3 regions of the Mesorhizobium silamurunense genome follow, and region 1 is predicted to be linked to each of the others. Evidence: predicted binding sites of a transcription regulator. Region 1 holds the regulator's gene; each other region holds the start of a gene.
What was found. The regulator LexA, encoded in region 1, represses DNA repair genes until DNA is damaged. The targets are predictions, from matches to a motif close to TGTTCNNNNTGTGTTCNG.
Positions count from the first base shown of each region.

Region 2: a site for LexA is predicted at 1,006-1,023, ahead of dinB (DNA polymerase IV). Genes of this name have one in related genera too.
Region 3: a site for LexA is predicted at 813-830, ahead of recA (recombinase RecA). Genes of this name have one in related genera too.

Region 1 covers NZ_LPVS01000027.1:190,615-192,885, reverse strand. Annotated here, with positions in the region: partial or broken gene AU465_RS06810 (ComEC/Rec2 family competence protein) at 1-991, shown strand, start outside; gene lexA (transcriptional repressor LexA) at 985-1,719, opposite strand; gene AU465_RS06800 (molybdopterin molybdotransferase MoeA) at 1,834-2,271, opposite strand, start outside.
Region 2 covers NZ_LPVS01000087.1:19,557-21,827, forward strand. Annotated here, with positions in the region: gene AU465_RS25175 (hypothetical protein) at 1-54, opposite strand, end outside; gene AU465_RS25180 (cupin domain-containing protein) at 464-844, shown strand; gene dinB (DNA polymerase IV) at 1,096-2,271, shown strand, end outside.
Region 3 covers NZ_LPVS01000082.1:75,661-77,931, forward strand. Annotated here, with positions in the region: gene AU465_RS24100 (carbohydrate kinase family protein) at 1-670, opposite strand, end outside; gene recA (recombinase RecA) at 954-2,051, shown strand.

The DNA.
Region 1 (2,271 bases):
AGCCGGAGCGGGTGGCGCTGCTTTGACGTCGATCATCGCCGGAAGTGCCACGGCGCTGTTTGCCATCTGGCACTTCCAGCGCGTCTCGCCACTCAGCCTATTGGCCAATCTGGCGATCATGCCGATCGTCACGGTCGTGATGTTCCTCGCTGTCGCCAGCGCGGTCATGATGCCCTTCGGCTTCGACGGGCCTTTCCTCTACGTGATGGGCAAGGGCCTGACGGCGATGATCGCGATCTCGGCGTGCATTTCGGAATGGTCGCCGGTCGATGCCGTGGGGCTGATCTCGATCCACTCGGTGCTGTTGGCGACGATCGCGCTCGTCATCGGCACTATGGCGACCACCTGGCTCAGGCTGGCCGCAATTCCTTTCGCAGTCGCGGCCTTGCTGACCATCCCGCAGGTGCGCACGCCGGACCTGCTGATCTCGGAGGATGCGCATCTGGTGGCCATGCCGATCGGCGGCGGCGAGCTCGCCGTCAACCGTGCCCGCTCCAACGAGTTCACCACCGAGAACTGGAAACGCGCGCTCAAGGCCGAAACAATCGTGCCGCCGGAGACATTTGCGAAAGGCGCGCTGGATATTGCCGACCCCGTCGACCTGCCGCCGGGATCGCCCTTTTACTGCACGAGCGATCTCTGCATTGGCCGGCACCCATCCGGCGCGATCGTCGCGTTGGCGGAAAATCGCAACAGCGCTCGCCCGGCCTGCGGCTTCGCCGACCTCATCGTCATCAATGACGCAACGGCCTACAATCCTTGCCGCGATCCGCGCATTCTCGTCGTCACCAAGCGCCAGCTTGCGCGTGACGGCAGTGCTGCCGTCTTCTTCGACCCGCAATCGGCGACGGCGCGACCAACTATTCAATATGCCGTCGAAAAACCGTACCGCCCCTGGCACGAACAGCGGCGCTACTCGCGCGAGGCGAGAGGGTTAGCGCCTTACAAGAAGCCTGAGAAGCCACAGACCACGCAGCCAGCCACTCAGTAGCGGCGGATGAGCCCGACGAGCTTGCCCTGCACCTTGACGCGATCGGGACCGAAGATGCGGGTCTCATAGGCCGGGTTGGCGGCCTCGAGCGCGATCGAGGCACCCTTGCGGCGGAAGCGCTTCAGCGTCGCTTCCTCGTCGTCGACAAGGGCCACCACGATCTCGCCGGGGCTAGCCGTGTTGGCGTTGCGGATGATCACCGTATCGCCGTCGAAGATGCCCGCCTCGATCATCGAGTCGCCCTTGACCTCCAGGGCGTAGTGCTCGCCGCCCGCGATCATGTCCGGCGGCACCGTGATCGAATGCGTCTGGTGCTGGATGGCATCGATCGGCACACCCGCTGCGATGCGGCCCATAACCGGAATGGACACGGCCGAAACGGCGTCGTCGTCATTGCTGGGCGTAGGCGTGCGCGAGGGCGCCGCAGGCTTGATCTGCCGGCCGAGATTGCCTTGGCCGCCCTGGATGACGCTCGGCGAGAATTTCTTCGCCGCATTGAGGCCGGGCGCGATCGAATCGGGCAGCCTCAGGACTTCAAGAGCGCGCGCCCGGTTCGGCAGCCGGCGAATGAAACCGCGCTCTTCCAGCGCCGTGATCAGGCGATGGATGCCGGACTTCGAGGCAAGGTCGAGCGCTTCCTTCATCTCGTCGAAAGACGGCGGAATGCCGCTTTCCTTGAGCCGTTCATGGATGAACATCAGCAGTTCATGTTGTTTGCGCGTCAGCATGGCGACCCCATGGGTTCTGAAACCAGAATCAGAAAACAAACCCAGAACAAACACTATCTGTTCCAGTTGTGTTCCGCAACCGTTTAAAGTTTAGTGAATGTGTTGACGTTTTGTTCAGCGTAACATCAGAACGCTGCATTCGGCGCCGGCTTCCGCCGCCGGGGCGAAGGGCTCACGCACGATCAGGCCATTAGCCTCGGCAAGCATTCTCAGCATCGAGGAATCCTGGATGCCAAACGGTGTCGCGACCAACTGTCCGGCCTCCTCGCGCACGACGGCCCGCACATAGTCCTGCCTGAGATCGTTGGCGTGCATCGCGGCAGCCAACCGCGCGGTGCGGATGTCCTGTCGGTAATTGCGGCCGCCCAGCCGCGCCAGAAGCGGCTTCAGGAACAATTGCGAGCAGACAAGGCTCGCCACCGGATTGCCAGGCAGGCCAAGGCAGCGGATGTTACCAAGCCGGCCAAACATCAACGGTTTGCCGGGACGCATGGCGATCTTCCAGAAATCGAGCTGCATGCCTTCGCCGGTGAGCACGTCGTGGATCAGGTC
Region 2 (2,271 bases), on a different contig from region 1:
GCGGGCGGTGACGGCCGGCGGACGCGGATCCAATGGCATGGCTTGATTGAGCATCGACTTCCTCCCTGGTTTTTCTGGTCTTCTTGCCCGCCCCGCTTGCGCCTCGCCTATGGCGGTTTCGACCGGTGCGGCGGAAGCGCCCCCGCAAGCGGAATTCGAGACGAATTGTCGTGGATGGGGCTTGGCCTTGCGGCGACGCCATTGGCGCAATTCACCTGCCGAGGGTTCATGCGATTGTCCCCAGTGGGGCGAGAAATTGGGTGGCCACTCAGTCACCGTAGTGCCCGCGCAAGAAACAGCAAATCACCGGCAGAACGTGCTTGCAATACAGCTCACGCGACAAAATCGATTTCCCGCTGCACCCGGCAATTACATTAGCAATCGCTCATTGAAAGACATATAAAACCGGCAGCGGTCACCGACGATCGCAGCGTCGGGCTCCGCTTGGAAATGGGAGGATGCCATGGCCGAAGCGCCAATGAACGTCACCAAATTCGAATCCAAGTCGCACAACGATCCCGACGAGGTCCGCTCGCCCGCCAAGACCCGCGTCGAAATCGTGCGGCTGCCGGGCTACACGCTCGGGCGGCTCAACATGGAGCCGGGCTGGAGATGGTCCGAATGCGTGAAGCCGGTGGTCAAGACCGACAGCTGCCAGGTCTCGCATGTCGGCTATGTCGTGTCCGGGACGATCACCGTGCGCATGAACGATGGGACGCAGAAGACCTTCGAGGCCGGCACGTCCTACACCATCCCGCCCGGCCATGACGCCTGGGTGGAAGGCAATCAGCCGTTCCAGTGCATCGAGGTGCTCAGCGCCGAGCAATACGCCAAACCGGCATAGCTGACGGTTGGCGATTGGCGGAGCGCCTGAGCGCGTAATCTCCCCATTTGTGGGGAGATTGCCAGTTTCGGCGTCGCATACAACCTGCTCCAAGCTTACCGGTTGCACGAGGTTGCAAACGTTCTCCTGTCCGGCGCGACGGCTTGACAAGAGACCGGTTTTGTTCTCTTTATGTTCTGGTAAACACCTCTTACAAAAGTCTTTACTAATGCTGCGGCGCGGTATCGGGCCGGAGATGGGGAGCGCGCGCGATGCCCGCCACGAACGCCGCTTCAGCCGCCACCATCCTGCATGCCGATCTCGACGCCTTCTACGCCTCGGTCGAGCAGTTGCTCGACCCGTCGCTGCGCGGCAAGCCGATCGCGGTCGGCGGCGGCGTGGTGCTCGCCGCCTCCTATGAAGCGAAGGTCTTTGGCGTGCGCGGCGGCATGCCCGGCCGCAAGGCGCGCGAGCTCTGTCCGCAGTTGATCTTCGTCGGCGGGCGCTTCGGCGAATACCAGCGTCTTGGCGACGCCGCGATCAAGGTGCTCGACGATTTCACGCCGCTGGTCGAGCGCATCTCGATCGACGAGGCTTTTGCCGATGTCGCCGGCTGCACGCACCTGTTCGGCTCGCCGGAGGAGATTGCCGGAAGAATCCGCAGCCGCGTGAAGGCCGAGCTTGGCCTGCCGATCTCGATCGGCGTGGCGCGGACGAAGCATCTCGCCAAGATCGCCTCGCAGGTGGCCAAGCCCGACGGGCTGGTGGTGGTCGAGCCCGGCACCGAGCTTCAATTCCTGCACGATTTGCCGGTGTCACTGATGTGGGGCGTTGGCCCGGCAACCAAAGCGCGGCTCGCCGAGATCGGCGTCGAGACCATCGGGCAATTGGCGCGCACGCATAGCGGCGCGCTGGAGCGGCTGATCGGCCATGCCGCCGGCCAGAAGCTGGCGGCCCTTGCCTGGAACCGCGACCCGCGCCGGCTGGAGACGCATCGCCGCGCCCATTCCGCCGGCGCGCAATCCGCGCTTGGCCGCAAGCCCGCGCTGCCACGCGTCTTCGTGCCGACGCTCTTGCATCTCGCCGACCGCGTCGCCAGCCGCCTGCGCGCCAAGGCGCGGCCCGGCCGCACGGTAACGGTGCGCGTGCGCTTCGCCGATATGCGCGCCGTCACCCGTTCGGTGACGCTGGAACAGCCGATCCAGGCGACCACGATGCTCGCCGAAATCGCCGAGGAGTTGGTGCGCGGCGTGCTCGCCGCTCATCCCGGCGAGCGGGAAATCTCGCTGCTGGCGATCTCGGTCTCGCATCTGGAAGAGCATGCCGAGTTGCAGCTCGAACTGCCGCTCGGCCTGGCGGACGAGAAGCTCAAGCCCGGCAGCCGCCCGGGGCTGGCCCGCTTCGGCGCCGACCGCGCCATCGACAAGATCCGCCAGCGCTTCGGCAAG
Region 3 (2,271 bases), on a different contig from region 1:
CACTGCCGGCCGTGACCACGCCCGCTGCCAGCCCCACTCGCTTCAGCGCGTTGACAAGATCCTGGCCGGACATGTCGGCGCCTGCAAGCGCCGCCGCCTCGCGGCGGTTCATGAACAGCAGCGAGAGATTGCCGAGCAGCGGCGCCAGCCGCACCACCTTGGCCGGCGAAATGGCGATGGCGAAGACCGGCCGGCCGCCGGCCTGCGCGACGAGGCGCTCGAGCGCCGCTGTCGGCAGGTTCGCGTCGCAGAGGATCGCGTCGGCCTCGGCAATCGCCTCGCGCACCTTGGCGCGGCGGATCTGCTTGGGGAAGGCGAGGTCGTAGAGACCCATATCGGCAAAGCCGACTATCAGCTCGCCCTCGGTGTCGATCAGCCCCGTGTAGCTCGGCGTCGTGCGATCGAGGAATATCACCGAAAGATCGGCGATGCCGGCGCCGGCGATCGCCGCTGCGACGGTCTCGGCCGCCGCGTCGCCGCCGCGCACCGAAAGCAGCGAGGCCGACACGCCGCGCTTCACCATGCTGCGCAGCGCGTTGAAGACGCCGCCGCCGACATCCTCGCGCATGACGCCGGGGTTGGACGCTGCGGGCACATAGGTGCCCGACACCTGGCCGCGCCTGTCGATATGGGCGCCGCCCAGCGCCAGGATTTTTGGGGATGTCGGCATGCCTCGGAGTGGACCTTTGTTGATTGTTCGCGTGCGCACACTAGGTTTCCGCGCATCGCCCCGCAATCGGGGCTGCGATTCGGATCGACCAGGCAATCGGCCCAGGCTGGACCAAATAGGGTATGCGCAAATCCAGCCATGACGGGACAAAAATAGAACAAATCCGGATATCGATTGGTTTTCAGTAGTTTGATGCCTCTTGCCAAGTGAGAACAAAAAAGGTACAAAATGTCAGGGATCGCGGATTGTCCGGCCTTCATTGACGACCAAGGGGTGATGTATCATGGCTCAGAATACTTTGCGGCTTGTAGAGGATAAGGCAGTGGACAAATCAAAGGCTCTGGATGCGGCGCTGTCGCAAATCGAGCGCGCCTTCGGCAAGGGCTCGATCATGCGGCTCGGCGCGAACGAGCAGGTCGTCGAGATCGAAACCGTGCCGACGGGATCGCTTGGTCTCGACATCGCGCTCGGCGTCGGCGGCCTGCCGCGCGGCCGCATCATCGAAATCTACGGGCCGGAAAGCTCGGGCAAGACGACGCTGGCGCTGCACACGGTTGCGGAAGCCCAGAAGAAGGGCGGTATCTGCGCCTTCGTCGATGCCGAGCACGCGCTCGATCCGGTCTATGCCCGCAAGCTCGGCGTCGATCTCGAAAACCTCCTGATCTCGCAGCCCGACACCGGCGAGCAGGCGCTGGAGATCTGCGACACGCTGGTGCGCTCCGGCGCCATCGACGTGCTGGTGGTCGATTCGGTCGCGGCGCTGACGCCGCGCGCCGAAATCGAGGGCGAGATGGGCGATGCGCTGCCGGGTCTCCAGGCCCGCCTGATGAGCCAGGCGCTGCGCAAGCTCACCGCCTCGATCTCGCGCTCCAACACCATGGTCATCTTCATCAACCAGATCCGCATGAAGATCGGCGTCATGTTCGGCTCGCCGGAAACCACCACTGGCGGCAACGCGCTGAAATTCTACGCCTCGGTGCGCCTCGACATCCGCCGCATCGGCTCGGTCAAGGATCGCGACGAGGTGGTCGGCAACCAGACCCGCGTCAAGGTGGTGAAGAACAAGCTGGCCCCGCCCTTCAAGGTGGTCGAGTTCGACATCATGTATGGCGAGGGCGTGTCGAAGACCGGCGAGCTCGTCGATCTCGGGGTCAAGGCCGGCGTGGTCGAAAAGTCGGGCGCCTGGTTCTCCTACAATTCGCAGCGTCTCGGCCAGGGCCGCGAGAACGCCAAGCTGTTCCTGCGCGACAATCCGGATACGGCACGCGAGATCGAGCTGGCGCTCAGGCAGAATGCCGGGCTGATCGCGGAAAAATTCCTCGAGAATGGCGGCTCCGAAGGCGGCGACGACGGCTTCGAAGACGAAGCCGGCGCGATGTAAGGCAACTGCCGGAGTTCGGCCATAATCCGGGTCTATTATCTAAAGCTTATGTAATCGAGTTCCGTAGTACTGCGTTCGAACCGCCGGCCTTCGCGCCGGCGGTTTGCGTTTTGGGCGAGGATACACCCTGCCAGCCGGCGGATTGGTCCAACTCCGTGTTTCTGGACAGGGTCAAGAGCTACGGCTAAAAGGCCAATCTATCTTCTGAAACACGAAGCCC